Regions from separate parts of the Peribacillus sp. BM1 genome, predicted to be linked through region 3. Evidence: riboswitches for the same ligand, from Rfam matches in the RefSeq annotation. Region 3 holds a riboswitch; each other region holds the start of a gene.

Evidence for each region. Region 3 has a riboswitch for S-adenosylmethionine ahead of AC1MGI_RS02610 (O-acetylhomoserine aminocarboxypropyltransferase/cysteine synthase family protein). Riboswitches for the same ligand answer to the same signal wherever they lie in the genome.
Region 1: it holds a riboswitch for S-adenosylmethionine, as region 3 does, so the genes downstream of both, AC1MGI_RS01610 (homoserine dehydrogenase) here and AC1MGI_RS02610 (O-acetylhomoserine aminocarboxypropyltransferase/cysteine synthase family protein) in region 3, are expected to answer to the same signal.
Region 2: it holds a riboswitch for S-adenosylmethionine, as region 3 does, so the genes downstream of both, AC1MGI_RS10255 (methionine biosynthesis PLP-dependent protein) here and AC1MGI_RS02610 (O-acetylhomoserine aminocarboxypropyltransferase/cysteine synthase family protein) in region 3, are expected to answer to the same signal.
Region 4: it holds a riboswitch for S-adenosylmethionine, as region 3 does, so the genes downstream of both, ssuE (NADPH-dependent FMN reductase) here and AC1MGI_RS02610 (O-acetylhomoserine aminocarboxypropyltransferase/cysteine synthase family protein) in region 3, are expected to answer to the same signal.

What each region holds. Positions count from the first base shown of each region.
Region 1 is NZ_CM155259.1:331,391-339,301, reverse strand. Features, by position in the region: gene AC1MGI_RS01625 (alpha/beta hydrolase) at 1-773, shown strand, start outside; gene AC1MGI_RS01620 (alpha/beta hydrolase family protein) at 1,242-2,048, shown strand; gene AC1MGI_RS01615 (DUF2584 domain-containing protein) at 2,072-2,314, shown strand; SAM riboswitch class I at 2,506-2,611, shown strand; gene AC1MGI_RS01610 (homoserine dehydrogenase) at 2,725-3,933, shown strand; gene AC1MGI_RS01605 (HAD family hydrolase) at 4,118-4,798, shown strand; gene AC1MGI_RS01600 (DUF3889 domain-containing protein) at 4,937-5,140, opposite strand; gene AC1MGI_RS01595 (hypothetical protein) at 5,291-5,491, shown strand; partial or broken gene AC1MGI_RS01590 (GNAT family N-acetyltransferase) at 5,813-6,315, shown strand; gene AC1MGI_RS01585 (malate:quinone oxidoreductase) at 6,557-7,911, shown strand, end outside.
Region 2 is NZ_CM155259.1:2,120,755-2,128,665, forward strand. Features, by position in the region: gene AC1MGI_RS10235 (glycerol-3-phosphate acyltransferase) at 1-219, shown strand, start outside; gene AC1MGI_RS10240 (aminotransferase class V-fold PLP-dependent enzyme) at 225-1,817, shown strand; gene AC1MGI_RS10245 (LTA synthase family protein) at 1,824-3,677, shown strand; gene metC (cystathionine beta-lyase) at 3,801-4,973, opposite strand; gene AC1MGI_RS10255 (methionine biosynthesis PLP-dependent protein) at 4,970-6,082, opposite strand; SAM riboswitch class I at 6,290-6,401, opposite strand; gene AC1MGI_RS10260 (hypothetical protein) at 6,630-7,088, shown strand.
Region 3 is NZ_CM155259.1:515,851-523,761, forward strand. Features, by position in the region: gene AC1MGI_RS02610 (O-acetylhomoserine aminocarboxypropyltransferase/cysteine synthase family protein) at 258-1,571, opposite strand; SAM riboswitch class I at 1,680-1,786, opposite strand; gene AC1MGI_RS02615 (thioredoxin family protein) at 2,106-2,417, opposite strand; gene AC1MGI_RS02620 (toprim domain-containing protein) at 2,433-2,780, opposite strand; gene gcvH (glycine cleavage system protein GcvH) at 2,888-3,271, opposite strand; gene AC1MGI_RS02630 (arsenate reductase family protein) at 3,349-3,705, opposite strand; gene AC1MGI_RS02635 (acyl-CoA dehydrogenase family protein) at 4,168-5,952, opposite strand; gene AC1MGI_RS02640 (acetyl-CoA C-acetyltransferase) at 6,085-7,263, opposite strand; gene AC1MGI_RS02645 (3-hydroxyacyl-CoA dehydrogenase/enoyl-CoA hydratase family protein) at 7,376-7,911, opposite strand, start outside.
Region 4 is NZ_CM155259.1:3,262,909-3,270,819, forward strand. Features, by position in the region: gene AC1MGI_RS15770 (anthranilate synthase component II) at 1-464, opposite strand, end outside; gene AC1MGI_RS15775 (LLM class flavin-dependent oxidoreductase) at 946-1,968, opposite strand; gene AC1MGI_RS15780 (LLM class flavin-dependent oxidoreductase) at 2,216-3,583, opposite strand; gene ssuE (NADPH-dependent FMN reductase) at 3,638-4,183, opposite strand; SAM riboswitch class I at 4,309-4,413, opposite strand; gene AC1MGI_RS15790 (AAA domain-containing protein) at 4,666-6,912, opposite strand; gene pepF (oligoendopeptidase F) at 7,059-7,911, opposite strand, start outside.

The DNA of each region.
Region 1 (7,911 bases), 180 kb from region 3:
AGGGAGAAACAACTGGACCTGTATCCATTAAAATATTGCGCCCTGAAGATGCCCCAGAAAATCTCCCTGTCATTTTATATACGCATGGTGCAGGCTGGGTTTTCGGAAACGCACATACACATGATCGTTTAGTTCGGGAACTTGTTGTTGGATCACAATCAGCGGTCGTGTTCACTAATTACAGTCTCTCGCCAGAAGCTAAATATCCGATTGCTATAGAAGAGGTCTATACGGCTTTGGAATGGATTGCTAAAGAAGGCGATAATTACGGGATGGATTCAAGTAATATTACAGTAGCAGGTGACAGTGTTGGAGGAAATATGTCGGCAGCTATTACACTAATGGCCAAAGAACGAAAAGGCCCAGCTATTGGCAAGCAATTACTTTTCTATCCTGTAACGGATGCTTCATTTGATACAGATTCATACAAACAATTTGCTACCGGATATTTTCTGCGTAGGGATGGAATGCAATGGTTCTGGGACCAGTATACTTCCGATCCACAACAGAGAGCAGAAATAACGGCATCTCCACTTCGGGCAACAACAGAACAATTAAAGGGACTTCCTGAAGCTTTAGTTATCACGGCAGAAGCCGACGTTTTGCGCGATGAAGGAGAGGCATACGCCAATAAACTTCGCGAAGCTGGTGTAAAGGTAACTGCAGTACGCTTCCAGGGTATCATTCATGACTTTGTGATGCTTAACGAATTCGCAGACACAGAAGCAGCAAAAGGGGCTATAATGCTTGCAAACGCATGGCTGCGTGAATAGAGGGAGCATCCCCAAAAAAGAAGATTAACTTTTAAAGGAACGAACCTCTTTTGTCATAATCTCCTTTTTGATTTATTTAATCAAAAAGGAGATTATGCTTTCAAAAACCTGAAAGATGGAATGAAGAACACTTTTGGAAGGAAGCTTCACTCCGCTTCGATAAAGCGACAGTACGAACCCGAATCAATGAATTACATACTAAGTACACTGCGTCCTCATGTCTTCGTCTGTTTGCTCCCCATGTTGTGGAACTAAACCTTTACTTACGCATCGGTAAGTTTCACTGTATCACACCAATCGGGCTTTTACCGACAGTTAATCTTAACTAACATTTTTCCTATTTATGTAAAAAGGTAGGTTACCTTACTATCTCTTAAAAAAGTCTATATACTACCTGTTAATGCAGGATAAAATGGGGGAGTTGATTTACAATAAGGAGAAATGAGTTTTATGAAAGGGGGATGTATGATGGAGGATGGCACAATTATAACGAAGCAGCGGTTTCCATCACCGCATCCGAATATTCGTCTGTTTATCGTAACGTATCTTTCACAAGGCTTGAAGGTGAAGGGGCTTCTTGCTGAGCCAGATGATGATCAAATGTATGATGGTTTCTTATATTTACGAGGAGGCATTAAAAATGTCGGCAAAGTACGCCCGAGTCGTATTGTGCAATTTGCAGCAGAAGGCTTCATTGTGTTTGCACCGTATTATCGGGGGAATCAAGGCGGAGAAGGGGATGAAGATTTTGCAGGCGAAGACCGTGCTGATGGGATTAGTGGCTTTACATTACTCGAACAGCACAAACGTGTGAAACCCGAGAATATCCATATTTTCGGGTTTTCACGAGGAGGAATTATGGCCCTTTGGACGGCAATTTATTGTAAATCAGCTGCCTCCGTTGTCACATGGGGCGGAGTGTCTGATATGTTTCTAACTTATGTGGAACGTGTAGACCTACGTCGCATGATGAAGCGTGTTATTGGTGGTACGCCGAGTAAAGTTCCAAACGAATATAAATACCGCACACCACTGTTTGCAGTAGATGAACTTGTTGCACCAGTTCTGATTATTCACGGTGAAAAAGACAATAACGTGTCCATTGAACACGCCTACAGGCTGGAGAAAATATTGAAGGAAAAAGACAAGCCTGTTTGGAGTTGGTATTTTGACGAATTTACCCACTATTTCCCGCCGAATATCAACCGAAAAGTCGTTTGTGATCTAACACAGTGGATGAAAAACCAAACGAGAAAGCAATGTGCTAAAAAGTAAGTAAAGGAAGGGAGGTTTATGCTTTGGGAATGCCAATGGAGTTAAACACGATGATCGTGACAAAAGGCCGTGAAAGCAGAGAGGAAGAAAATCTTTTCCGTTTAACGAAAGACGGCTATCGCCTATACCCAATTGATATTCCAATTGAAGTTCGCAAAACGATCGAAAGTGAAACGAATGGGATAGCCATCATTCAAAAAGTTTCTTGGACAAACAACCAAACTGAAATCACCTATCAGTTGGTGTCATTGAATTCAACCAATTAAACAAGTAGGCTTTAGAGTAACGAATTCCGTTTAGAATACAATTAATGTCATGAACAGTACATATAGAGGGTGAAATTGCGTTGATTTCACCCTTTTCATATTCATTGTTTTTTCTGAAGTTTCATTTTACGCTATTGACGATAAATGTTTAAAGTACTATATTATTATAAATAGTTTAATAATTTTAACTTTTCTTATCAAGAGAGGCGGAGGGACTGACCCTGCGAAGCCTCGGCAACCAGCATATCATGCCCGGTGCCAAATTCAGAGGAATGGTAACCATTCCGTAGATAAGAGGGTGGATAAATCTTGAATATAAACATTCAAACTCCCCTTCTGTCCATATGCAGTGGGGAGTTTTTTGATGTTCAATTAAAGTCATCGATAAATAGGACAAGGGGGAGATATACATGACAGCTTTACATATTGCATTATTAGGTTACGGTACAGTGGGGAAGGGGGTTTATAAAACGATTCAAACACATCAGGAAAAGCTTAAGCGTATTTTTAGGAAAGAGGTAAAAGTGGTTGCCATACTTGTTAAAAATATAGAAAAACATCATACACTAGATTCTGATGTTCTGTTAACCGATGATTTTAACAAGATTATTACACTTGAGCAGCTAGATGTTGTCATTGATGCGATCGTTGGTCAAGAGCCTAGCTTTACGTACTTGCAGCAAGCGATGAACAGAGGATGTCATGTTATAACAGCAAACAAAGAAATGTTTGCTTATCATGGAACTCAATTAAAACAGATAGCCAAGGAAAAAGGGGTTACTTTAGGATTTGAGGCAACAGTCGCAGGTGGAATTCCGATTATCCAAACTCTACGACAATTGTTAAACGTAAATAATATCCAAAAAGTGCAAGGTATTCTTAATGGGACTTCGAATTTTATTTTGACAAAGATGCGAGAAGACGGCTGTCCATTTGAAACAGCGTTAAAACTAGCACAAGAAAAAGGTTATGCAGAAGCTGATCCGACAAATGATGTTGAAGGATACGATGCCTTTTACAAAGCGGTGATTTTAAGTGAACTAGCTTTTGGAGAGATCCCTAATTGGGAGGAATCCGTTCGACAAGGGATTCAATCAATCACACCTGAGCAAATTGAGCTTTTTTCAGCATTGGGGTATCGATTTAAACATGTAGCTTCTATGGAAAAGACAGAAAAAGGGATCGTATGCTCAGTCAAACCTGTACTGGTCAATGAAACACATCCATTTTATCAAATCGAAGGCGTGCAAAATGCAGTCTCCATTGATGGAGATATTGTAGGAAACATTAGCCTCCAAGGGCCTGGAGCGGGAATGCTTCCAACCGCAAGTGCCATTATCGAAGATTTAGTGTATATAAATAAACATAGTTTTTCGCCTATTTTCTTAGATGAACAAAATGGATTAAGTGTGAAGGTATCCAAGATTTATTGGGCACTGGCAGGAGATGTGGCTGTAGAAAATATTCCTTCTCATATTCAAATCATTGACAGACCTAATCCAAATGTTCTCATTGTCGAAGCATCTTGGGAGGAAATTTGTGATATTCAATGGCCAAATACTTATTTTTATCAAGTTCTTGGGAAAGTATTACCTGAACAAGCACTTGTTAGGTCATAAATTAATCTGATTTATAAAATAAGATCTCAAGTCCACCGTACTTGGTGAGAGTTGCACAAACGAAGTGAATGGGGAAAAGGGACGATAATCCCAATCATTAACTACCTGTTTGGAGAACAATAATTGCTTATTCTTTTATTTTGGTAAATTTTTAATAAAAAGTTTAAAAAGGGAGAGGGAAATAATGTCTGAATCACTAATCTTTGATATGGATGGAACGCTATTTCAAACAGATAAAATCTTGGAATTATCACTTGATGATACATTTAATCATTTACGGTCATTAAATAAATGGGATACAGTAACCCCTATTGATAAATACCGCGAGATTATGGGTGTACCTTTACCAAAAGTATGGGAAGCTTTGTTGCCTAATCACTCCAATGAAGTAAGAGAACAAACTGATGCTTATTTTCTGGAAAGATTAGTTGAAAACATAAGAAACGGAAAAGGGGCTTTATATCCTAATGTAAAGGAAGTTTTCAGTTATTTAAAAGAGAATAATTGTTCAATTTACATAGCGAGTAATGGTTTAACGGAATATTTAAAAACAATTGTGAGTTATTATAATTTAGATAATTGGGTTACTGAAACATTTAGTATCCAACAAATACAAACGCTTAATAAAGGAGATTTAGTTAAAAAAATTATAAAAAAATATGATATTAAAAAGGCAGCAGTAGTCGGAGACCGTCTATCTGATATAAATGCAGCTAAAGATAATGGTTTAATTGCAATTGGATGTAATTTTGATTTTGCACAAGAAGATGAACTTTCTCAGGCTGATTTGGTAATAGATGACTTAATTGAATTAAAAACAATATTACCTAAATTGAAAAATGCGTATTTAACTAAAACGAGATAATCCAGCTACGAATGACGACTTTTTCCTTCAACTAACAGGTGATATAGCGTGATAAGGGGAGCAAACATTTCCTTCTTGTGCTAACAGGGAAAATGGAAGCATTTACTTTTCAAAAGCAAGGTTTAAGTAATTGGATTATTAATGAGATGTCTCCTTAAAGGTCATTTTAATGATTCGGTCTTTTTCATTATTATATTCTATATTTATAAATACACGGAATTCTCTTCTGTTATCTTTTAACCATAATTTGAACCTCTCAGTTGAGAACTGGGATCCACTTAACGAGTTATCTGATACTCCTACATGCACAGAATGGTAGTAGCCTGAATGTATATTCATCATGTTGCCCCCTTTTATGCAACATAAAGGATTCGACATAATGATAAAAAACTTCTATTTTTTCGTTAGTAAGGTTGCGAAATGTGAGATGCATATTGAATGTTTTTTTCTTTTTGTAACATACTAAAAAGAGGCAATAGGAGGAAAAAATGAATGAAAAAAGAAGGATTAGATAATATAGAAGCGGCTGAAGCCAACATAGAGTTGAATGAAAAAATGAATGATGACAGTCAAATTTCACATGAAAAAAAAGGAGCAAGTTCTACAACCGAGGCTAATATTGAAATTCAAGAAGCCTTCTATGGTGGAGATCATCAGGATGAAGCTATATCAACAATAACACTGCTGCGATAAAAATTACTGGGAACAAAAAATAAGAAGTGAAACAAACCGGTCTGAATATGACCGGTTTGTTTCATTTAAATTACACATCTGTTGTAGCGCTCCGATCTTTATTTCTTTTATTTCCTTTGTTTGTATTTGTAATGCTTTTATCAGGAATGTAATAGATTCACTATTAATCGAAGAGGTGCTTTAATGAAAACCAATCACTGTCTTTTTGATAGCCTATTCTTATTATGCCAACGCGGCAGTTTACTTAAAAAAAGTATAAAAGCTTATTTACTCGAAAACGATAAAAAATAAACTGAAGAATTATATAGGGGGTGACTTATTATGACCAAAGATATTGAAACCTTTCCGGTACTTGAAACTAATAGATTAGTATTAAGAAAAGTTGAAAAAGGCGACGCCAACAGTATCTTGAAATATATGTCTGATAAAGAAGTAATGAAATATTATGGTATCAATCGATATTAAATGAAAAGACTGGAATAAGATGGGGAATTACTTTAAAAGGGGAAGATGAGGTGATTGGTAGTTGCGGCTTTCTTAACATGATCTCCCAACATTACCGAACTGAAATTGGCTATGAGTTAAGTAAAAGTTATTGGGGGAAAGGAATAGCAAGTGAGGCGTTGGAAGCTGTAATAAGGTACGGATTCGAACATTTGAAATTGCAAAGGATAGAAGCGTTAATTGAACCGCCTAATACACCCTCACAAAAGTTAGCAGAAAAGCAAGGCTTTATTAGAGAAGGATTATTGAGAAATTATGAGTTTGCTTGCGGTAAATTTTATGATTTATATATGTATTCATTGTTAAAGCAAGACTTTTAAATACTGTTAGAATGTGACTGGGTTAAGGCTGTGGTTTATATACGTTCCCTAGATCCTGTAAACGGACTTCCCACTTTTTACGATCTTTTAAATAATTTTAAATTATCATATAATAAAAATAATTATGATACACTATATATGGTAATAATTGAGGCAGAAAAGATGTGTGGCTAGTTCGCGTCTTAGCTTGGTGTGGCGCTTACATCTTCTAGGCTAATTTTAGGGGAAAAGGTTGATAAAAATGAGCAGTAGTGAAACTAAAACAGACGTCATTTTAATTGGCGCCGGAATCATGAGTGCGACTTTAGGGACATTCTTGAAAGAATTAGTACCGGAATGGGAAATTAAAGTGTTTGAGAAGCTAGAAAATGCAGGAGAGGAAAGCTCTAACGAATGGAATAATGCGGGAACGGGGCATGCGGCATTGTGCGAGCTTAACTACACGGTCGAAAAACCGGACGGATCTGTAGATATTAGTAAAGCCATAAAAATTAATGAACAATTTCAGGTTTCCATGCAGTTTTGGTCTTATCTTGTAAACAGCAAGCTGATAAAAAATCCGCAGGACTTTATCATGCCATTGCCCCATATGAGTATGGTACAAGGAGATAAAAATGTAACTTTCTTAAAGAATCGTTTTGAAGCGCTGTCAAACAATCCTCTTTTCCAAGGGATGGAGTTTTCTGATGACCCAGCAAAACTGATGGAATGGATTCCGCTAATTATGCAAGACCGTCCATCGAATGAAGCGATAGCGGCAACAAAAATCAACTCTGGAACGGATGTCAACTTTGGTGCTTTAACGCACATGTTGTTTGACCACTTAAAGACTAAAAACGTCGATATCAAATTTAAACATAGTGTTGATAATATGAAACGTACTAGTGATGGCCTATGGGAAGTAAAAGTACGTAATGTTGATAGTGGTAGCGTCGAACGCCATACTGCAAAATTCGTCTTTATCGGAGGCGGGGGAGGAAGTTTGCATTTACTGCAAAAGTCTGGTATTCCTGAAGGGAAACATATTGGCGGATTCCCAGTAAGCGGAATTTTCATGGCGTGTAATAATCCAGAAGTTGTTGCCAAACACCATGCAAAAGTATACGGAAAAGCTAAAGTTGGCGCTCCACCAATGTCTGTTCCGCATCTTGATACACGTTTTATCGACAATAAAAAATCGTTGCTATTTGGACCATTTGCCGGCTTCTCACCAAAGTTTTTAAAAACAGGTTCAATGTTCGATTTAGTAACTTCCATAAAACCGAATAATCTCTTAACTATGTTGGCAGCAGGCGCAAAAGAGATGGCATTGACAAAATACTTGATCCAGCAAGTGATGTTATCGAAAGAACAGCGCATGGAAGAGTTACGAGAGTTTATCCCGACCGCAAGATCTGAGGATTGGGATTTAGTAGTAGCGGGCCAACGTGTACAAGTGATCAAAGATACTGTTGAAGGCGGCAAAGGAACGCTTCAATTCGGTACCGAAGTTATTACTGCAGCCGATGGCTCGATTGCAGCATTACTAGGAGCTTCTCCAGGTGCTTCTACTGCTGTTCACGTTATGCTTGAGGTAATGAATAAATGCTTCCCGCA
Region 2 (7,911 bases), 1.6 Mb from region 3:
ATTGTGGTGACAGGAATTGTCATGGGAATCGGTTATTTATTATTACGTAGATTTACAATTCCTGGTATGATATCAATGCTGACGATTCCGATTACTACTTGGATAACTGGACATTCATGGACTTATTCAATAGGCTTGCTGTGTATGTTGATTATTGTGCTATTCGCTCATATACCGAACAGCAGGAAGAAAGAAAACTTAGAAGATATAGGAGAGTGAACATAGTGGAATTTGTTTATAAAATCGCTTCAGAGCAAAATGAGTTCGAGCAAATTTATAAACTTAATTATCAAACATTCGTGGAAGAAATTCCTCAACATAACCAAAACGAACAGCAGCGATTGATTGATCGTTTTGATAAACAAAATACATACATGATTGCTAAGAAAAATCATGAGGTCGTTGGAATGATCGCTGTTAGATCCAACCGTCCATTTTCATTGGATCAAAAACTGACGAATTTGGACGACTATTTACCGAGTGATGCGAACCCTTGTGAAATAAGACTTCTTACTGTAAAAGATGAATTTAGAAAAAGTCCCGTTTTTTATAAATTAGTTGAAGTGCTAGTCAACTATTGTTTGGAGAAAAAATACAATATGGCGCTCATATCAGGTGTTGAGCAGCAAATCCCTTTATACAAAAGAATGGGTTTTCAAGCGTTCGGGGAGATGGTTGGAACAGAACAAGCAAAGTTTCAGCCAATGTATTTGACAAAAGAGCAATTTGAAAACTCCACAAAGGTGTTCAAGCGGCTAATAGCTAGAAAATCCAATGAATCTAGCAAAGTTTCGTTCCTTCCAGGTCCGGTACAGCTTCATCCTGAAGTAGTAAAGACTTTTGCTCTGCCTGCAATCTCACATCGCTCGGGTGTATTTATAAAGGGAATGGACAAGATACGGAAAACTCTTTGTAACATGACAGAAGCTAAGTATGCACAAGTTGTTGTTGGGACTGGTACATTAGGCAATGATATCGTGTCTGCTCAGCTATCTCAGATTGAAGGCGATGGTTTGATTTTGGCAAATGGTGAATTTGGCTATCGGCTGATTGACCATGCCTCACGCTTTAATTTGTCATTTTTTACAATTGGAAAAGAATGGAATACACCCATTTCGGTTTCAGAGATCGAACATTTCCTAAGAGAAAACCCGAACATTAAATGGATATGGACGGTGCATTGTGAAACTTCAACCGGCTATTTATTTGATTTGGAAAAAATCGAAGAGCTTTGTCTTAAGTTTGGTGTTGAATTATGTGTCGACGCATGCAGCTCGGTTGGTGTTGTCCCGGTATCCTTCAAAAATGTACTAATGGCGACGACAGTCAGTGGAAAGGCATTAGGATCATACCCTGGTCTGGTTATAGTTTTTCACCGGGAAAAGCTACGTCTGAATGCTAACGTGCCAAGGTATTTAGATATTGGCATGTATCAAGAGTATGAAGGTGTTCCTTTTACCCATTCTTCAAATTTATTAAAAGCGTTGCACGTTGCATTGCAAAAAGTAGATAGCAGCATAATCGAAACAAAAGCGGTATTCATTAGGGAATTCTTGGAGGAAAATGGCTATAATTATTTAGGAGACGAAGCCTATTCACCAGGCATTATTACAATTTGTTTGCCATCCTATCATTCTTCCAAAATGCTAGGTGATTATTTGAAAAGTAAAAACATCCTTACAAGCTATGAAAGTAACTATTTATTAAAGCGAAACTGGATCCAAATTTCGTTAATGGGTCATCATAGTGAAGAATCAATTCGTACTTTGTTTCTTGCTTTGACGCAAGCGAAAACAGCCTTTGCTAGTAAGGTGTGATGGGATATGACGCAGAAGGGAATACGTGTTACACCAAAATTACTGTTTTTTCTTGCATGTGCATGTATGTGGTTGAAGACCGTTATCGTTTCATTTATTGGTTTTGATATTACCATCCACACATGGTTTGATGCGTTGCTTCTTGTTGTCAATCCAATCGGTTCATTGTTTTTATTAATCGGACTCAGCATTTACTTTACAAAAAGGCTTCATATTAAGTGGCTTTTGGCGATTATGATACTAGTAACAGGATTGCTTTATGGAGATTTACTGTATTATCGTTTTTATATTGATTATGTGACCGTTTCTATTTTGTTTCAATTTAAAAATGTCGGGGGAATTGGACCAAGTACGTTTGAGTTGATGAAGGCGTGGGATTTACTCTTATTTGCAGATGTATTAATCATTGCCTGGTTTTCAAAAAAAACCATCGTTCAATCCAAAGAAATAAGTGTCCGTTTCAAAAAACGATTTATTGGCTTCAGTACATTATTACTTCTTTTACTTGTAGGTCTCGGGTGGAGCCAGTCTCCTTATCTTTTTTCTGCCTCGTATAATAGAGAACAGATGGTTAAAAGCATCGGTCCTTACAATTATCATCTTTATGACATTATAATGGGGCTTCGTCCTACTATTGATCGTGCAGTGGCTACACATGTTGATACTGCGAAAATCGAAGAATATATGGCGAGTAAACAGGAAGATACAACAGATTTCTTTGGACTGGCAAAAGGAAAGAATATTGTGTTAATCAGTATGGAATCCACACAAAACTTTGTAATCAATCAAAAAGTGAATGGTCGAGAAATTACACCATTTTTGAATGATTTGATAAAAGAAAGCTTTTATTTCAATCAAATTTATGACCAGACTGCTCAAGGGAAAACATCCGATTCTGAGTTTATGATTGATACAAGTTTATACCCGCTGTCTGGAGGATCTGTTTTCGTCAGACGACCTGGGAATACGTTTACTAGCCTACAACATCTATTGAAAGAGAATGGTCAGTATTATTCCGCCTCCTTTCATGGCAATGACCCGTCCTTTTGGAATCGAGAAAAGATGTATGAAAACCTTGGCTACGATCGTTTCTTCTCCAAACAAGATTATCAGGTAACCGATGAGAATTCGGTGAATTATGGTATTAAAGATATTCCTTTTTTTGAACAATCTGTGGAGCTCATGAAAACAATGCCTGAACCGTATCTTGCAAAATTAATTACATTGACGAATCACTTTCCATTTTTGCTGGATGAAAATGACCAACTGATCGCGATGGGAAATACCGACGAAGGTGTCGTAAATCGGTATGTGACAACAGTTCGTTATCAGGATGAAGCAATCAAGCGGTTGTTTCAAACGCTTAAAGATAATGGGATGTATGAAGACACAATCTTTGTGTTGTATGGAGATCATTACGGAATTTCAAAAAAATATGAAGTGGCATTAAGTCAAATGCTAGGTGATACGTATTCGCCAATTAATCATATTCATTACCGCCAAGTACCAGTGATTATCCATATCCCTGGTGAGGGCGGGGAGACTATTTCTGTTCCGGGCGGAGAAATCGACATCCGGCCAACACTTTTACATTTATTAGGCATGAAAGCAGAAGATACCATATCGTTCGGTCACAACTTATTCACAAGGAAAGCAAGCCATCCCGTGATTTTTAGAGATGGTGGTTTCGTGAATGATACGTATATTTTCCAAGATGGGGTTTGTTTTAATAAATCATCGGGGGAACAGTTAGATAATGCTGCATGTGAACCATATCAAAAAACTGTTCATGATGAATTAGGATTGTCAGATGAGATAATATTTGGAGACTTATTGCGATTTAAGGGAATAAAGGATTAAAAATGAGGTTGTTTGAAAAAGAGTCTGACTCCACACTCTATACACCGTTTATTGTGTCATTTACACGTGAAATAAACAATCTATAGTAGCTGTGGGAGTCAGAACCTTTGCGTTTTAATCATGTTAAACAGTAAGCACTAGTTTACTTTTTTCCAAGGCTTTTGTGAAATCTTTAATCAAATCATCTGGGTTTTCAAGGCCTGCTGATAGACGAAGCAGGCTTTTTGTGATGCCACGTTTTTCACGTTCTTCATCAGGCATTGCTGCATGTGACATCTTCGCTGGATAAGATAAAATCGTTTCGACAGCACCAAGGCTTACAGCAAAAACTGGTAGAGTAACGTTAGAAACAAAGGAGCGTAGGACATCTTCATTTTCTAATTCAAAAGAAAATACTGCGCCAGCTGACTTCGCTTGTTGCTGTTGCAAAGCAAATTGTGGATGGCTGTTAAGTCCTGGATAATGAACTTTTTTTACAAGTGGATGTGATTCCAAGAATGCCGCGATTTTTTGAGCAGATTGTACAGAATGCTCCATTCGGACATGCAATGTTTTCAGGCCGCGCATCACAAGCCATGCATCCTGAACACCGAGAACGGCTCCGAATGAATTTTGCAGAAATCCAAGTTTTTTTGCTAATTCTGGATCACGTACGACGGCAAGACCGGCCACGACATCGCTATGTCCGGATAGGAATTTAGTCGCGCTATGAAGGACAATATCTGCTCCCAATGTTAGTGGCTTTTGTAGTGCTGGTGTTAAAAATGTATTATCAACATATGTTAACGCACCAATTTCTTTTGCAATACAACAGATTCCATGAATATCAGACACCTTCAAAAGAGGGTTAGAAGGTGTTTCTATATAAATGGCTTTCGTATTAGGTTGAATGGCTGACTTCACACTTTCTAAGTCCGTCATATCAACAAAGCTATGTTCAATATTGAAGCGGGAAAGTACTTGTGTGACCATCCGAAATGTTCCACCATATACGTCTTCAGATACAATCACATGATCACCCGCTGACAGGAGCATGAAGGCAGTAGAAATTGCCGCCATTCCTGATGCGAAGGCAAATCCATTTGTACCATCTTCAAGTCCAGCAATAATCTCTTCCAACGCTTCGCGAGTTGGATTCGCGCTTCTGCTGTAATCATATTTCCCAAACTGGTCACAATCAAATTGATGGAAAGTGGAAGCATGTTGAATCGGCACGCTTACTGCCCCGTTTGTTGAATCATATTTATAGTTATTATGAAGAAGCAATGTTTCAAAGCTGAAATGATCTGCTGTCATGCTGATACCTCCTTTTTCATTTTAGCAAATGCTTGTTCTAGGTCTTGGATGATATCTTCGGCTGCTTCAATTCCTACAGAGAATCGGAGCAGCCGATTACAAATACCGTTTGCGATTCTTATTTCTTCAGGGATATCTCCATGTGTTTGTGTGGCAGGGTAGGTAATAAAGCTTTCGGTCCCGCCAAGACTTTCAGCAAATGAGACAAGGTTTAAGCCTTGTAAAAATGAATTTACATATTGTTCATCGCTTAATCGGAAAGAAAGCATTCCGCCTTTTCCCGGATAGAGAACATCTGTAATGGATTCATGGCTAGAAAGATAATCTGCAAGTTTCCGTGCGTTTTCTTGATGTCTTTCCATTCGTAAAGCAAGTGTCTTCATTCCACGCATTAACAACCATGAATCGAATGGACTTAGTACCGCACCTGCACTATTATGGTGATGTGCTAGAGCTTCAGACAGATCTTTCCCTTTTGATATAATGAGTCCAGCAAGCACATCATTATGTCCGCCTAAATACTTCGTCGCACTATGAATCACAATATCGGCGCCGCTTACAATCGGTTTTTGAAGAAGAGGCGTATAGAACGTATTATCGACGATTAATAGGACTCCGTATTGTTTGGCTATGGCTGACACCGCATCAATATCCGTTTCCTGCATAAGCGGGTTTGTAGGTGTTTCTAGAAAAATCGCTTTTGTTTGAGGGGTAATACTGTTTTCAATCTCTTTTACATTACTTGTATCAACATATGTACATGTTAACCCCCATTTTTTAAAATCTTTCTCGAGCAAACGGTAAGTACCGCCGTATAAATCACGGCTGACAATCCATTCATCTCCAGATTGGAAAAGGGAAAGGACTGTGAAAATGGCAGCCATTCCAGAACTACAAGCAAAACCTTGATCGCCACCTTCAAGTTTAGCTATCGCTTGTTCAAGCAGCTTTCGAGTTGGGTTTCCTGACCGAGAATAATCATATCCAGTTGATTGACCAATTCCATCATGGCGATAAGCAGTTGAGAAATATACAGGAGGACTTATTGCACCAGTTGCAGATTCACTTCGATTCCCTAATTGAGCTAGTTGTGTATCAATTTTCACTATCGTTCACGGCTCCCTTTTTTAGAATATAAAAACATCAATGAGCGTCTGCTCTAAAAATCAGGCGATGAAAAAAGTTCAGGTTCTAAAAATTGTATCACCTTATGAAGGTGGCGGTGCATAGCTGATTTTGCAAAGCCCCGCCCCTTTTCCATAGAAAAAAGTCTTCTATAAGAAGAAGACTTTAGAATCGCATAAGTATGCAGTCTCTTCTTATCTACCAAGCCAAATAGCTTGATGGAATTAGCACCTTGGCAATATTTTACGATTGCTGGTTGCTGAGGCGTCACAGGGCCAGTCCCTCGACCTCTCTTGATAAGAAAAATTGATTATTAAGTTAATTATGAATTTACTATACTTTTCATTTATTGTCAATTAAAAGCATATCATTATTTTTACAATTCAAAATGGAAGGACTTAATTACGGAGGTATTAAATATGTTAATTGATATAAAGAAATTGAAGAATCAATACGTTCAGTAATAAACAATATAAAAAATCAATTAAGTGACGTTTGTTAGTTTATCTGAATATAATGCCTACATAGGGAGTGAGGATATTGAATGAGACCTGTGAGTTTGATACAAATAAAAAAGTAATTCACTCCTTTCAACGTAGTATCGAAATTACTTCAGCAATCCTATTATTAACCGGGCAAATCACAATCATTGGCGTGTTTGTAAGACCAGGCAGATTTAGTCTCTCGTTAGGTGGTCCTCTTTTTGGAGGGCATCGTTTAGAAGGGAAGGACCACTCGCAAGAAGGAAACCTTTTTATCGATATACTGGACATCATTATAGCTATATTATTAATCAATGATGTAATACACGTGACTGGCACATTTGTTTCGTCTGGTGATTTTTCAATTAATGTTTCAGGTCCTATTTTCGGTTATCCTGAAGTTCTTCCAGCACTGCCAATTGAAGATTATAACTTTTTTAATAAAATAGTAACGCAGCATTATATCGTTCCACCAGAATTATTAACTAATATAAAAGGGAATGAGTAAAATGTCATTAACAGATATTCCTACAGTAAAAACTTCTAGAAACAATACATTTTTAATAGCGCTCCCCATTATCATTTTCATATTTTTCTTCACTCAGCAAAAGTCCACAGATGTCTAAATTTCTAAAAAGGAAAGATCTTAAACCTAAAACCTAGAAAAGATGGGGGTAGAAACTTTAAGTTATCCTTACTGTTAATTGATGATAAAGTCCTCTAAAAAATAATAAGGTTGTTTAATTCTTATTAAGCTAAAGGGGAGCATTAGTCTAACAAAATATGTACTTATATTCTTCCACAATCAGGCGAGATTGTTGAGCAACACAAGTAGAATATGATCAAACCTTTTTATAAAAATCTTATACTTGGTTAGAAAGATTAACTCCATTTTGATCAATTTTTGTTCAAAATGGAGTTTTTTGTGTTTGCTGATAAATCAGGGTTTGTGATTTTATTTTAATTAAACTTTATTAAAATGCTGCATACACCATACTGTTGCTTTGTAATAAAATGGATAGGCTGCCTTGGGTAGCTTATTCTTCTTAAACTAACGCAGCAGTTTAGTTGAACAAGGGAAATCTAAATCGCTTGGATAAATAGATAGAATAGAACAACAGGATGTTGGTCACGAAGGCGTTGCCACACGATGTGGTGCACTTAGCCTTAGTTCCTTTGTAAACAACTCTTTGGGGGTCTCGACTTTTACACTTTTCAGGAGGCTTATCGCTCACCCCGCCGAATGCGTCCGCATGTAACGGAAATCAGTAGTATTATAGGACAGATCTATTCATCAAAATAATTGGAACACTAGAATTATGAAACAGAAA
Region 3 (7,911 bases):
CTGATTGTTAGTCCCGTTCTACTGTCGTTAAGATCGCAAGCAAGCTTCAATCAATCGACAGTACGAACTAAGGCTCAACGAACTCAGACTAAATACGCCGCATCCTGTGGGCCCAAACTTTACCTCTGCTCATGCATCGGTAAGTTTCACTCTATCTCACCAATCGGACCTTTACGGGCAGTTGATCCCCCACCTATCCTCTTTTAGCATGCTCAGAATCTCGAGATGGGGGTCTTACTGCTTAAGTGTGGGAAAAATTATTTTACCGCAAGTGAATGAATGCCTGTAGCTTTTTCAATCGCTTGTTCAAGATCATCGATTAAGTCTTGGGCATTCTCAATTCCGACCGATAAACGTACCAAATCCTCGGCTACACCTGATTTTTCAAGTTCTTTGACTGAAAGTTGCTGATGCGTCGTGCTCGCAGGATGGATGATTAAACTCTTCGCATCTCCAACATTGGCTACATGGGACCATAAGCGAATCGAGTTAATGAGATTCGCACCTGCTTCTCTGCCACCTTTAATGCCAAACGTAACAATGGAACCTGCTCCTTTTGGCAAATATTTGTCAGCCAAGCTCTTATCAGGATGATCTTCATTACCAGGATAGTAGACCCATGAGACAGCTGGATGATTTTGCAGATAGTCGATGATAATCTTTGTATTCAAAATATGTTCCTTCATCCTCACATGCAATGTTTCCAGCCCAATTGCGAATTGGAAAGCACTCTGCGGACTTAATGCTGGTCCAAGATCTCGGAGTAGCTGCACACGTGCTTTGGTAATAAAGGCGGCTGGGCCAACTGCTTCTGCATAAACGATTCCGTCATAGCTTGGATCTGGTTCAGTAAAGCCTGGGAAGTTAGGTGAGTTATAATCGAATTTCCCTGCGTCTACAATGATCCCGCCCAACGTTGTTCCATTTCCAAGCAGCCATTTTGTTGCGGAATGAACGACAATATCAGCGCCAAAATCAATCGGTCTGCAAAGATATGGCGTAGCAAACGTGTTATCGATAATGAGCGGAACGCCTGCTTCATGTGCAATGTCAGCCACCGCTTCAATATCAAACACACGCAAACTTGGATTGCCGATTATTTCTGCAAAGACTGCTCTTGTTCGTGAAGTAATCGCATCTCTGAAATTTTCAGGATCATCAGATGAAACAAATCGGACCTTTATCCCATATTTCGGAAGTGTATTGGCAAATAAATTATATGTACCCCCATATAAAGTTGAAGCTGCTACAATTTCATCCCCCGCACCAGCAATATTTAAAATGGCTAAAGTGATTGCAGCCATTCCGCTCGATACCGCTAAAGCGCCAATTCCACCTTCCAATAAGGCCACTCTTTCCTCAAATGTTGTAACTGTCGGGTTATGAATTCTTGAATAAATGTACCCAGGTTCTTTTAACCCGAACAAATTAGCAGCATGCTCCGTACTTTTGAACGCAAAAGCATTACTTTGGTAAATCGGCAATGATCTTGCTCCAGTTACCGGATCTGCCTCTAAGCCTCCATGAACACTCAATGTCTCAAAGCGATAATTGTTTTTTTCTTCTCCCATGTAAATCCACTCCCTATACTTCATTTTTACGATCCTATTCGCTCCGCAATGATAGGTATATGAGAATCAAAAAAACCACTTCTTTAAGAAGAGGTTTATTATAAACTCTCCTTATCTTCCAGAGCTAATACTCTGCTGGAATTAGCACCGTGTATGAATTACATACCGGTTGCCGGGCTTCATAGGACCAGTTCCTCCACCACTCTTGATAAGAAATTAATTTAATTTTCGGTAAATTGTTCTTGTGATAAATATATCATGAGCAATAATGCCAGTCAACCTCATCTTTCTTTTATTTCACAGCTTTTTTCACCCCACGATCAGACGTTACTCTCTTTCCTTCGACAAACCTTTCATCAAAAAACATTTCTTGTCACTATTTCCCGAGAAATAGAAGCTTAAAGAGTATTCCCTTAATAGGATCCGCAATGAATATGTAAACGGTTCTCATCAAATGAATAGCAAATACCCGAATAATGGATAGCAAGCTTCTCCATCATTCGGGCATTAATCCATAGTATAGAAAATCATTCTTCATGATTCTAGCTCCTTTAAGAGAGCATAAAGATACGGTACTGATTGAAAGGCATAAACTTTTTCAATCAATTGTCCTTCTTTAAAAAGCAGCAAGCAAGGAACACTTTCTACTTTATATTGCGTCGAAATAGCTGGGCTATAGTTCATATTCATCTTACCGCTTTTTAATTCAGGATAAAGCTCTAACGCAACAGTAAGCATTTTTGAAGCGACCTGACAAGTTCCACACATCGGGGTATACAAATATAAACAAACCGTCTTATCCCGTGGAATCGCGTCATTTAATTCTGTTTCATTCCATTCTTGCACAGTAACACTCATCCTCTATTCTAAATATTTCACTTTCACGTCTATTTTGGCTGCAAGTAGCATAGTTGAAAGATGTTTTAGCGGAGCATCCGCTACTTGACGATACATTTTGTCTATATAAATATGGGAAGCGTTTGGCATTTCACGCATCAGCTGTTTCCGAAGCTTTTCTCCAGATTTATCTGCATCAACGAGAATATATACATCCTTGTCTTCCAATTCTTCCACAAGTTCATCCAATCTTACTAAAGAGATTGTTCCGTTTGTACAGATAATCTCTACATCTTCGTTCAAAATCTTTTTTACTTGACGCTTATCAGAAGTTCCTTCGACAATAAGAATTTTTTCAACCTCAGACTGCATGAACAACATCATCACCCATCTTGAGTTCTCTCAAAATACTAGAGCCTACCTGTTGCCCGAATAATAAACAAGGAAGACCGTTGCTACAGCCTTCCTCATTTAACATCTTATCCTTCGTTAGTCATTTCTTCGTATGCCTCTGCTGTCATTAGTTTCTCAATTTCAGTGCGGTCAGACGGCTCGACTACAACCATCCAAGCCTTCTCATAAGGAGACTCGTTTACAAACTCAGGGCTATCATTTAGATCCTCGTTCACTGCAACGACTTTACCACTGATCGGTGCATATAATTCAGAAACTGTTTTTACAGATTCAACGCTACCGAATGGCTCGTCCGCTTTAATTTCGTCGCCTACTTCTGGAAGCTCAACAAACACAATATCACCAAGCTCCGATTGCGCAAAGTGTGTAATTCCGATACGAACCGTTTCGCCCTCTGTTTTTACCCATTCATGTTCTTCTGAATAACGTAATTCTTTTGGTGTTGTCATTAATAAATCCCTCCAAGTATGTAGTAGTAACTCTCTTATAGTATATAAGTAGATTTTTCAATTTGGAAGTACAAACTTCAGATCCAGTTCTTCTCAAATTCTTCTTCTTTAAAACCTACTGTTACTTTCCTGCCATCTGTAACAATCGGACGTTTTATTAACATCCCATCAGAAGCCAGAATTTTCAGCATTTCTTGTTCAGATGCCTCTTTCAAACGATCCTTTAAACCCAATTCACGATACTTTTGACCACTTGTGTTGAAGAATTTCTTTAAATCGAGACCACTGTTATGGAACAACTCTTTCACTTCAGAACTTGAAGGCGGATTTTCCGCGATGTGGATGTCTTTGTATGTAAGTTCATGTGCATCAAGCCACTTCTTAGCATTGCGGCAAGTTCCGCATTTTGGATACCAATAAAATGTTAAGGACATTTTCTCACCACCTATTGATAGAATACCCTTTTTTCAATAGCAACACAAAAGATTCAGCAACGAAAATAGAAAAAGACTCCCAGAAATACTGAACACTGGAGGTGCTTAAACTCTAGGTCCGAATCGGGAGTCCTTTCTCATTTCTAAATTTATCCTGCATTAACGGGCAGTAAAACCCCCACCTTAAGGCTCAGAGGAAGCCTAGGTGGGGGATAGCTGCCCGCAAAAGCCCGATTGGTGAGATACAGCGAAACTTACCTTTGTGGTTTTCAAAGGTTTAGTTGAGGCCCACAGGATGTGGGTCACACAGACGTTGCCGCAGGACGCGGCGTACTTTGTCTGTGATTCATTAAATCGGGTTCGTAGAGTCGCTTTATCTACGCTGCGCGGAGATATTAGCGACTCTAGAATGGGACTAACAATGAGTGGGGGATGAGCCCCCCCACTCATTGAAGTTTCACTTTATAACACAAATTTTCCTGCTGCAATTACTTTAACAGAGGCTTCACGTTTTTTGGCAATAACATTGATTGGCGTGTGTCTAGTTAATTTGCGAAGGGAAGAAAGCATGATACGCAATGGGTCACCGACTTCTACAGCAATTAATGTTTCTTTTGCATGCTGCTCGATTTCATTGAACGCTTCTTGAACGAAGATTTCTGTGTAAAGAACTTTTTGCTGGTTCTTTTCTATTCCAGTTGTAGAGATTGCTTTTTCTGTACGTAAAAGCACTGATTCAGCGGCATAAGTAAGAGATGCAATATCAGCAATGTTCACTAGAATTTCTTGCTCTTCTTCAAGCTTAGGTCCGAATTTTTGTGCAGCGAGCCCTGCAGCAAGCAACGCGATTTTCTTCGCATTTCTTACTAGCATTTTTTCTTGTGCCAATGGTTCATCACCTGGTTCCTCAGGCATCATCATCAATAACTCTTCTTTTAGAGTTTGAGCTTTTTGAAGGATAGGCAGCTCGCCTTTTAACGCTTTTTTCAAGAATGTTCCCGGTACCAATAAACGATTGATTTCATTCGTTCCTTCAAAGATACGATTAATCCTGGAATCACGGTATGCACGTTCAATTTCGTATTCTTGCATGAAACCATAGCCGCCATGTAGCTGAACGCCTTCGTCCACAACATAATCCAAAACTTCAGTCGCAAAGAATTTATTTAATGAACATTCAATCGCGTATTCGGCAATGGATGCTGCAACGGCCTTGCCGTCTTTTACCTCTTCATCAGACAGCTGACTCATTCTTTGTTCAAAAAGACCAACTGTACGGTAAACAGAACTTTCTGCTGCATAAATTCTCGAAGCCATTGTCGCCAATTTCTCCTTTGTTAAGTTAAAAGAAGATATGACTGTTTTAAATTGTTGCCGTTGGTTCGTATAGCTAGCGGCCAATTCGAAGGCACGCTTAGCTCCACCGACTACACCTACACCTAATTTATAACGTCCGACATTTAAAATATTGAAAGCAATAACGTGTCCACGACCAGCTTCACCAAGAAGATTCTCAACTGGCACTTCGGCGTCTTCTAGGATCAACGTACGTGTAGACGAACTCTTGATACCCATTTTCTTCTCTTCAGCACCGACAGATACACCAGTGAATTCACGCTCAATGATAAATGCTGAGAATTTTTCCCCATCGATTTTTGCATATACAATAAATACATCCGCAAAAGCTGAATTGGTGATCCATTGTTTTTCACCGTTTAATACGTAGTGAGTTCCTTTTTCATTCAGTTTTGCTACAGTTTTTGCTCCTAAAGCATCTGAGCCTGAACTCGGCTCAGTCAAAGCGTAAGCGGCAATTTTTTCACCCGTTGCAAGCAATGGCAGATATTTTTGTTTTTGATCTTCGTTCCCGAAAAGAACGATTGGCAGAGATCCAATTCCGACATGCGCACCGTGTGTAATTCCGAAACCACCTGCACGAGACATTTTTTCAGCAATTAATGCTGAGCTGACTTTATCAAGACCAAGTCCACCGTATTCTTCTGGAACATCCGCTCCTAGTAGTCCAAGGTCACCGGCTTGTTTCAACAATTTTACTGAACGATCGAATTCGTGCTTCTCTAAATATTCAACTTCTGGTACTACCTTATGAATGACGAAATCCTCCGTTGTTTTTGCAATCATTTTTTGCTCGTCTGTGTAATCCTCTGGGGTGAACATCTGATCATACGTAATGTCTTCTACTAAAAAACCGCCGCCTTTGATTAACTTTTCAGTTTCGTTAGCCATCTTCTCGTGCCTCCTAATTTGATCATTGGGTCAGACCCCTCAATTAATCAATCTGGAAATTCCACTTAAATTGCCTTATCTCCGGAAGGTGACTTCGGGGTCAGACCCCTTTTTTCTACTGCACACAAGTTATTATCCGATCAATTCAAATACTCCAGCGGCTCCCATTCCGCCACCGATACACATTGTTACTACTCCAAATTGCTGATTCTTTCGTTTCATTTCATGAAGCAGGCTTAGTGTTAATTTTGCACCGGTACAACCAAGTGGATGGCCCAGGGCAATTGCACCGCCATTTACGTTCACAATTTCTTCATTTAGACCAAGCTCACGGATGATTTGGATCGATTGAGAAGCAAACGCTTCATTCAATTCAAATAAACCAATATCTGAGAGCGCAAGCCCCGCTAGTTTTAATGCTTTAGGTATCGCCGCTACCGGACCAATCCCCATGATTTCAGGAGGAACGCCAGCTACTGCAAATGAACGGAATTTCCCTAATGGAACCAAGCCATATGAAGTTGCTTTCTCTCGATCCATGACCATAACAGCCGCCGCTCCATCACTTGTTTGTGATGCATTACCCGCTGTTACGGATCCCGTTACTGAAAAGGCTGGTCGTAATTTGCTTAGAATATCTATCGTGGTCCCTTCACGTACACCTTCGTCTGTCATAAATTGATAGCTTCTTGACTCTGGCTTTAAATCTGCACCAACAGAATGAATCGTCACGTCAACAGGAACAATCTCATCAGCAAATTTTCCGTCCGCAATTGCTTTTGCAGCTTTTTGATGGCTACGAACTGCAAAAGCATCTTGGTCTTCACGAGAGATGCCGAATTTCTTCGCTACTTCTTCAGCTGTATGCCCCATTCCCATATAATACTCAGGAGCCGTTTCGGCGAGCTTCGCATTCGGACGAGTTACATGTCCCATCATCGGCACCATACTCATTGATTCTGCTCCACCGGCAATGACTGTATCGCTAAACCCGAGCATGATTCTTTCTGCACCATAAGCAATACTGTTCAAACCACTTGAACAATAGCGATTGATCGTAATGGCCGGTACAGAATGGGGCAAGCCGGCCAGTGCACCGATGTTTCTCGCCATGTTTAAGCCTTGTTCAGCTTCTGGCATGGCACAACCAATGATTAAATCATCAATGTTCCCTTCGTAATTGCCAGCACGTTTCAATGTCTCTTTTACAACAAGAGCACCTAAGTCATCCGGGCGTGCTTTTGCAAGAGAGCCTTTTTTCGCTTTCCCAACTGGCGTTCTTGCTCCAGCTACTATTACCGCTTCTCTCATGAGGACCCTCCTTACGTAAAATGAAACTTCAATCAGTGGGGTTTTGACTTTCCGTGAATACGGGATACATGTAAGCCATTATTCCGCAACGCTAAATGAACGATTATCAAGATTAGTTGCGTAGCGGCTTTCCTTTAAGAAGCATATGTTGCATTCTCTGTTGAGATTTCGGTATAGAAATTAAGCTTAGGAATGCTTCTTTTTCTAAGTTTAATAAGTATTGTTCATCCACTTCTGTACCAAATGGCACCATCCCACCTGCAAGAACAAAGGCAAGCTTTTTCGCAATGACCATGTCATGCTCAGAGATATATCCTGTTAGACGCATCGACTCAGCTCCTAGCAGAAGGGTTGCATATCCCGATTCGCCGACCACTGGAATTTTTTCCTTTATTGGTGCCATATAGCCTTGTTCATGTAATGCAAGAACAACTTGCTTCGCATCATAAATTAAGTGATCTGGATTCACACTAATTCCATCTGTGACATTCAAGAAATTATTTTCATGTGCTTCTTCTCCTGAAGAGGAAACCTTTGCCGTCGCCACCATTTCAAATACTTTATTTACGACTTTCTGTAAATCAACTTCCACACCTTTTGGTAAACTCTTTACCGTCTTATAATACAGTTCCTTCGCTCCACCGCCGC
Region 4 (7,911 bases), 1.7 Mb from region 3:
AGTCCCATAACGACATTGTCTTTCGTTCTTGCACTTACCTTGATACAATCAGGAAGTGATAACTCATTGACAATTAAAGAATGATAGCGGGTAACCAAAAATGAAACAGGAATTCCTTTAAAGACCCCTATTCCATCATGGGTGATCATCGATGTTTTCCCATGCATCGGCTGTTCGGCTTTTTCCACCTGACCTCCAAATGCTTGGGCAATTATTTGATGCCCGAGACAAATCCCCAGAATGGGTATGCTTTGATGAAATTCCCTTACAACCTTTAGACATATCCCAGCTCCATTAGGATTTCCGGGTCCTGGTGAGAGAATGATGGATTCAGGGTTCATTTCTCTAATCGCTTCCAACGAAATTTCGTTGTTACGAAGGACTGTGACCTCTTTACCTGCTTGGAGGATATATTGATATAAATTGTAAGTAAAAGAATCATAATTATCGATTAGTAAAATCATTGTTGTTCTCCATTTTTTTGATTTGATCATACATTAGTCGGAAATAAAAATAGCAACAGATAGAAGCCATATTCCGATCTTTTATATTCCGATGTACTTTATTTTAGCAAAAATAGCTTCAAAATGCTTGTTAGATATTATTTTCAACTATGATAGAGTTCGTCAATTTATAGGTATTCTTGTTGTGAAATGTACTTTATACATATTTGATCAGGTTCTTTTTAAGATTTTAAGATTTTCATAAGTCTTATCTAAAAAAAGCCCCTGAAATTTCATTCAGAGGCTGTATGTTATGCTCTTTTCATATGAAGGTCATGGGGACGGGGCTTCGCGACTTACTCATATAGCTAATCTACTTAGCGGGTATACTTATATAATCTTAGAAAGCATCCGAAAGTCCAGCTCCGCATCGCCACCTTCATCAGGTTATACAATTTGAGAACCTAAACTTTTTTCATCGCTTTAGTTTTAGAGCAGACGCTCATGAATGTTTTTTATCAGCGATTTCAGCAATGATTTCATAGGAGCGAAGTCGAGGCTCATGATGAAACATGCCTGAGTTAATAATCATTTCATCGGCTCCTGTTTTATCAAGGAATGCTTGTAGCTTTTCTTTAACTTGTTCAGGGTCACCAATTACACTGGCATCCAGCTTACTTTGGATCGATGCTTTTTCATAAGGTGTCCAAAGGCCATCCATTGAGTCTACTGGAGGCTGAAGCTGATTTGGTGTATTGCGAATCAGACTCAAGAATTGCTGTTGATAAGAAGTGGCTAAATAAGCAGCCTCAGTTTCTGTGTCTGCTGCATAGACGTTAATTCCAACCATTGCATATGGTTCAGATAATACATCTGATGGCTGGAAGTTGCTGCGGTATATCTCTAAGGCAGCTAATGTATTTTCTGGAGCAAAGTGACTCGCAAATGAAAATGGCAAGCCAAGTCTTCCAGCCAGCTTTGCACTGAAACCGCTTGAACCAAGTAACCATATCGGGACGTTTAAGCCTTCACCAGGGATTGCACGAACTCTGTTATGGCGAGATTCAGCATCAAAATATGTCCGAAGCTGCTCTAGTTGTTCAGGGAAGTCATCGCCGGTATTTCTGATATCACGACGAAGTGCCATAGCTGTAAATTGATCACTACCAGGTGCACGTCCAAGACCTAAATCAATACGGCCTGGGTACATAGATTCAAGTGTACCGAATTGCTCAGCAATTACAAGTGGAGAATGGTTCGGTAACATGATGCCGCCAGATCCTACCTTGAGTGTAGACGTTCCAGCTGCAACATAGCCAATGACAACAGATGTTGCGGAGCTAGCAATACCTGGCATACTATGATGTTCCGCTAACCAAAAACGATTAAAGCCCCATTTTTCTACATGCTGTGCTAGATCTAGTGTATGTTTAAATGATTCAGCCGGTGTACTTCCTTCAGTAATGTTTGCAAGATCAAGCACGGATAAAGGAATTTCACTCAGCTGTTTTTTTGATTGTGACATGTATTCAACTTCTTTCTATAATCATTTGTTATCTGGTTACTTACAGCCATCATATAAAAGAATCCATAAAATTGCACATAGTATGCTTAGAGATTTAATCCAAATATTTTAGTATGATTGTGTTCTCCACAAAAATAGACAATCAATAATTTGATTGCCTATCATTCGATCATTATATAGCTAAAATTAGATTTAGAGACTCGCACGAATCGGCGATAATACCACAACAATATATCTAGTTAACAAGTTACAGACTAGTTGCTGGAAAAAGTCTTTTACGATATTGTCTTCCATGATGGTGATCCGGCAAATAATCACTGCCAAATAGGTTGTTTCGGAAGGTTCCTTCTTCGTATTCTTTTCTGACTAAACCTCGCTCTTGTAAAATTGGAATCACATATTCGACAAATTCTTCAAAAGTACCAGGTGTAACCGCATAAGCAATATTAAAACCATCCACTCCTGTAACATCGATCCATTCCTCTAAAGAATTTGCCACTTGTTCAGGCGAACCAACAACAACAGGTCCCATGCCTCCTACTCCAATAAATTCGGCGACTTCTTCAACAGTAAAATCGGACATCGATTTTAATGTTGATTGGATGGCATCATTCTTTACATATTGAATTTTTTCCTTAGGGTCCACCCCTTCCATATCCACACCAGTCCAGCCACCGAATAATGCAAGTGATCCCTCATAACTGGCATGCTTTTTATAATCCAAATATTTAGCTTCAGCCTCTTCTTGAGTCGCACCTACAATTGGCGTAATCAATGTAAGAATCTTGATTTCATCTGCTTTCCGACCTGCCTTCACTGCCTCTTCTCTAAAAGAGGTAACAGTGTTTTTTGTACGTTCCATCGATGTTGAACCAATGAAAACAAGTTCTGCATGCTTTGCTGCAAATTTCGTTCCTTTTGGTGATGCCCCAGCTTGGAATATTACAGGAGTACGTTGTGGTGAAGGTTCACATAGGTGAGCTCCTGGAACTTTATAAAATTCACCATCATGATCGATATCATGAACTTTTTCTGGATCTGCATAAATCCCTTTTTCCTTATCCACTACGACTGCATCATCTTCCCAACTAGCTTCCCATAGTTTATAGACAACATCTAAGTATTCATCAGCTATATCGTAACGATTATCATGATTAATTTGTTGATCTAAGCCAAGATTGCGTGCAGCACTATTTAAATAAGATGTTACGATATTCCAACCGATTCTCCCTTTTGTTAAATGATCCAATGTCGAAATTCGTCGAGCAAATAGATAGGGATGTTCATAGCTTGTCGACGCAGTTAAGCCAAATCCTAAGTGCTTTGTAACTTGCGCCATGATCGGAACAACAAATGCGGGATCATTGACTGGAACTTGAGCACCCTGACGAACTGCTGCATCGCGAGAACCTTGGTATACATCATATGTTCCAAGGACATCGGCAAGGAATATGGCATCGAATCTCCCTTTTTCCAGTACTTTTGCAAGATGCGTCCAGTATTCTGCATCTTTGTACGTAGATGATTGATCGTCTGGATGTGTCCAAAGCCCAGGGGATTGATGCCCTGCGCAGTTCATATCAAATGCATTTAAATAAATTCTTTTTTTTGTCATAATCATTACCACCCATTCGTTTTTTAATGATGTAAATTGGTGCTAAATGTAGTCTTAAGCGATTATTGGTTTAGTTTGTTTAATGGTTTGGAGAAACTCCTCTAAATTGTTATTAAGTCGAGTTTGAATATCTTGATCAGTAATAGGCTGTAAACTATTTTCTTTATCAATTTGATTATCTATAATATAAGTCCCTTGAGTGGCTCTTCCTTTTAAAGTAGTTATAAGCGGTTTTAAGGCAAAATCGATTGCTAATAAATGCGCTTTACTCCCACCGACCATTAGCGGTAACACTGGAATTCCTTTAAACGCACTTTCTGGTAATAAATCGATTAGAGATTTTAAAATACCTGTATAAGAAGCTTTGTACACAGGTGAACCAATAATCACCCCATCCGCTTCCTCGATTGATTTTGCTATTTGTTTAATTCCAGTGCTATTATAGCGTGCATAAAGCAAATCCTCAGCAGAAATATCTAAAACGGAAATATACTTTACCGTTATATTCTCCTTTTCTAACAACGATTGAACAAATTTTAAAACTACATCAGTCCTAGATGTTGCTGAAGGGCTTCCAGATAAAATCACTACATTGGGCATTTGTTGACCTTCTCTCTTAGTAAATTAGTTATGATCCTTTGTACGGTCTACATTCAAAGGGTTTAATCTATATTAAACGCATAAAGTCCTCTTTCCTGATAGAAAGAGGACTTTATGCGTAGTCACCCTTATCTGACAAGCCAATGCTTGCAGGAATTAGCACCTTTCTACTAGTTGTAGAGGTTGCTGAAGCTTCATCGGGCCATTCCCTCGGCTTCTCTTGATAAGAAGTATTAAGTTAATTTTATCATAATATTCTAATAACTGATTGTCAAGATTAAATCATATATTTTTCATCGGAATTGTTTGAATAATATTTATTCACACATTGTAATACTGGGATAATTAAGAAGGGGGATGTCCTCAAAGAAAGGTCTGACCCCGCAACAACTAAATACAGTATAGGATAAGTGATAGATACACTACATACTGATTTAGAGTGCGAGGTCAGACCTTTTGAGATATGCCCCTTATAGTTTCTTCTATTCTACGCTAGGTAGTTGTGTAAGAAAATATTCAACAACCGCAACTGAATCAAGTCGTGCAGCCACATAAGGTGGGGAAAGTCTACTTGCTGCTTCAAGCGGCATTCCTAGCCAGAGATATTGCTTATCAATGATGACAAATGGAAAAGCAATATTTGTTTCAATCTGTTCTTGCACGGCCAAACCTGGAAGCGGACGAATGGAAATAAGCGTGATTTTAACATGTTTTTGTTTACAATTCAGCATATTCAACCAATCTTCTGTAACTATTCCTTTATCAGGTATAGACAAGATAATTGAGTGACATGCTTTTTTAATATCCTCACTTAGAGCATCCAACTTACGCGCATGCATCCACTGAAGCTTAGGATGATGATTTTGAATCCACTTGCCAATGTCCCTGGTTGCAACTGTATGTCCAAAGGTTGTTTGATGATCCACAAGCTTACGTAATGTTTTACCTTTATAAACGTTTTTTCGAATATAGTCCGTATCGCTTACTTGGATGAATTTTCCTTTCGTTCTCGTAATTGCGACATTAATGAGCCGCTCACTATTCTTTCCAGTCAAAAGCATCCCAGCACGTGTTTCAGGATAACTGTCGACTGTGTCAAATATCATTACATCACGTTCACTTCCCTGAAATCGATGAACAGTTGCTGCAATAATATCAGCTTGTTCAAGCTCTTTCGCATATACTTCTTGTAATAATAGATCCATAAGACGAGATTGAGTTCGATACGGTGTCACATATCCGATGGAACGTGCACCGTTTGAATACGCTTCATGAAGAAGTTGGAACGACAAGAACAGCTGCCAAAGATTCATCCTCGATTTCGATGTTCGCTCCGCTATACAATGTTCACCAGTTCCACTCGTTTCTAACAGCATTAAGGCACGATTAGGAAATGGTCTTCTCTTAGCAATTTTTGCACGGCTTGCTTGTACACTTTCATGATCACAAACTCGGGAATGATAAATATGTTTATTCGTGAAGGCCGAAATATCTGGATGCATTCTGCGTTGTTCTTTTAACAGAAACAAATGTGGATGGAGCTTCCCTTCATTCACTACATTCGCAACTCCTGAACAATGAAAAATATCTTCTTTTAACCATTTATTCACTGATTCATCACGAGCTGAAGCAATTGGCGGCAATTGTTTAAAATCACCACAGACAATGATATTCTTGCCTAACGATGCAGCAAATGCAACTTGTGGGACATAAGCCATACTCGCTTCATCAAGAATGACTAAATCATATTCCTGTTCATAAAGTGTGCTGTCGCTTGCTGTTTTTGCCAGTGTGCTACCAACGATTTTAGCTTCTTTGACAAGCTCCATTTCCTTACGACGAAATTTTTCTATAACTTTGCCAAGTGTTTTTTCCAATTCAATTAATCGATCTGTATCTCGCTTGCTAAATGAACCTGATAAATCTTGTTTTAAGAGCCGCTTCTCTTCAGTTAGTTTTTCCTTGTCTTCAACTAAATCAGGTTCATGCTTTTCTAACAACTGACTTGAGATGATATCAGGATGACTCGCTAAGCTTTCTCCTGTTTGCGAACTGTACCTTAAAATATCTCCTTCTTTAAAGCGGTTTTTCTTTTTTGTAAATGTAGCGATTTCTGCCATTAGTACATCCACGGCTTGGTTGCTATGAGACAGAACTAAAAGTTTTTTTCCTTTTAAATAATGATTCGCTGCAATCCGCGCCAATGTATATGTTTTTCCAGTTCCCGGGGGTCCCCAAACGTATGTAATTGGATTAAAATTAGAGCGTAAAAAAAGCTCCTTAACATTACTATGTTTCTGATCTATCGGATGCCTGCTCTCCATCGAAGGGTCCATCAACCGTTTGACTCGAAGCCGCTTTTTCTTACTTTTTTTCACTTCGTCTAAGCGCTCAATTAATTGCTCCAAAAGCTCCCATGGGTCATGGTAAAGAAAAGCCTCGGAAATCAAATCTCCAAGTGTTTTTTCAAAAGATAATATGATGCTTTTGCCTTCAGACGAGAGCACTAATCCTTCCTGCTTGATTCCTCCCCATTCCAGTCGAACGAATGATCCGACTGGAATCCTCAGCGATCCAATCGTTTCGAAATAATAAGTAAATCCATCTACCTGATCTATCAAATGACCATTCAAAACGTGATATTTTGTACTTCCGTATTTTTTTAAATGGCGGATTTCATTTTCTAATGCTACTTGCCATTCTTTTATATAGCTTACCGTTGAGTTCATTTTATCTTCCTTAAATTTTTTAATTAATGTTCTTCTACAATAGTACGCTTTTCACAAAGATTGTCAAAGTAGCATGATTTATTGATTTTAAAAAAGGCTATCTCAGTAAAGGATTAGACCTTTAGAGATTAGCCTCTTTTAAAATATTACTTCTCCAACAATTCGCCAAATTCCTTCACTAGTCCACTAAATATCTTCAACGCATTTTCAATCGGCTCTGGTTTAGTAAGATCGACTCCAGTTTTCTTTAGCAATTCAAGCGGATATTCCGAGCTGCCACTTTTTAAAAATGTTAAATACTGTTCAAGTGTACCTTCATCACCTGATAATATCCGGTCAGCGATATCAATAGCTGACGCATACCCCGTCGCATATTTATACACATAAAACGGTCGATAAAAGTGTGGGATTCTAGACCAGCCGAATTTCACTTCATCGTCAAAAACAATGTCTTCCCCATTATACGCACGGTATATCGTTTCATATACAGTATTAAAGACTTCTGCATTCAAAGGCTCATCATTTTCTGCTTTTTCGTGTGTAATTTTTTCGAATTCCCCAAACATGACTTGCGTAAAGAAAGTTCCTTTAAAGCTGTCAATAAAATGGTTAAGCAGATGCTTCTTTTTATTCAAGTCTGTTGTCGTGTTCAATAAGTAACGAATCAATAGGATTTCGTTCACGGTTGATGCGACTTCAGCAACAAAGATCGAATATCCAGCACTGATTTGTGGCTGATATTTTGAACTAAAATACGAATGCATCGCATGACCAGATTCATGTGCTAACGTAAATAAACTGTCCAAATCATCCTGATGGTTTAGTAAAACGAATGGATGAACTCCATATAAACCTAGGTTATAAGCGCCAGATCGTTTTCCTGGCGTTTCCCTTACATCATAATAACGATTTTCTTTGAAGTTCAAAAGAGTCGATACATACTCTTCGCCAAGTGGCCTCAATGCTTGCAACATGATGTCAAATGCTTCATCATACGGA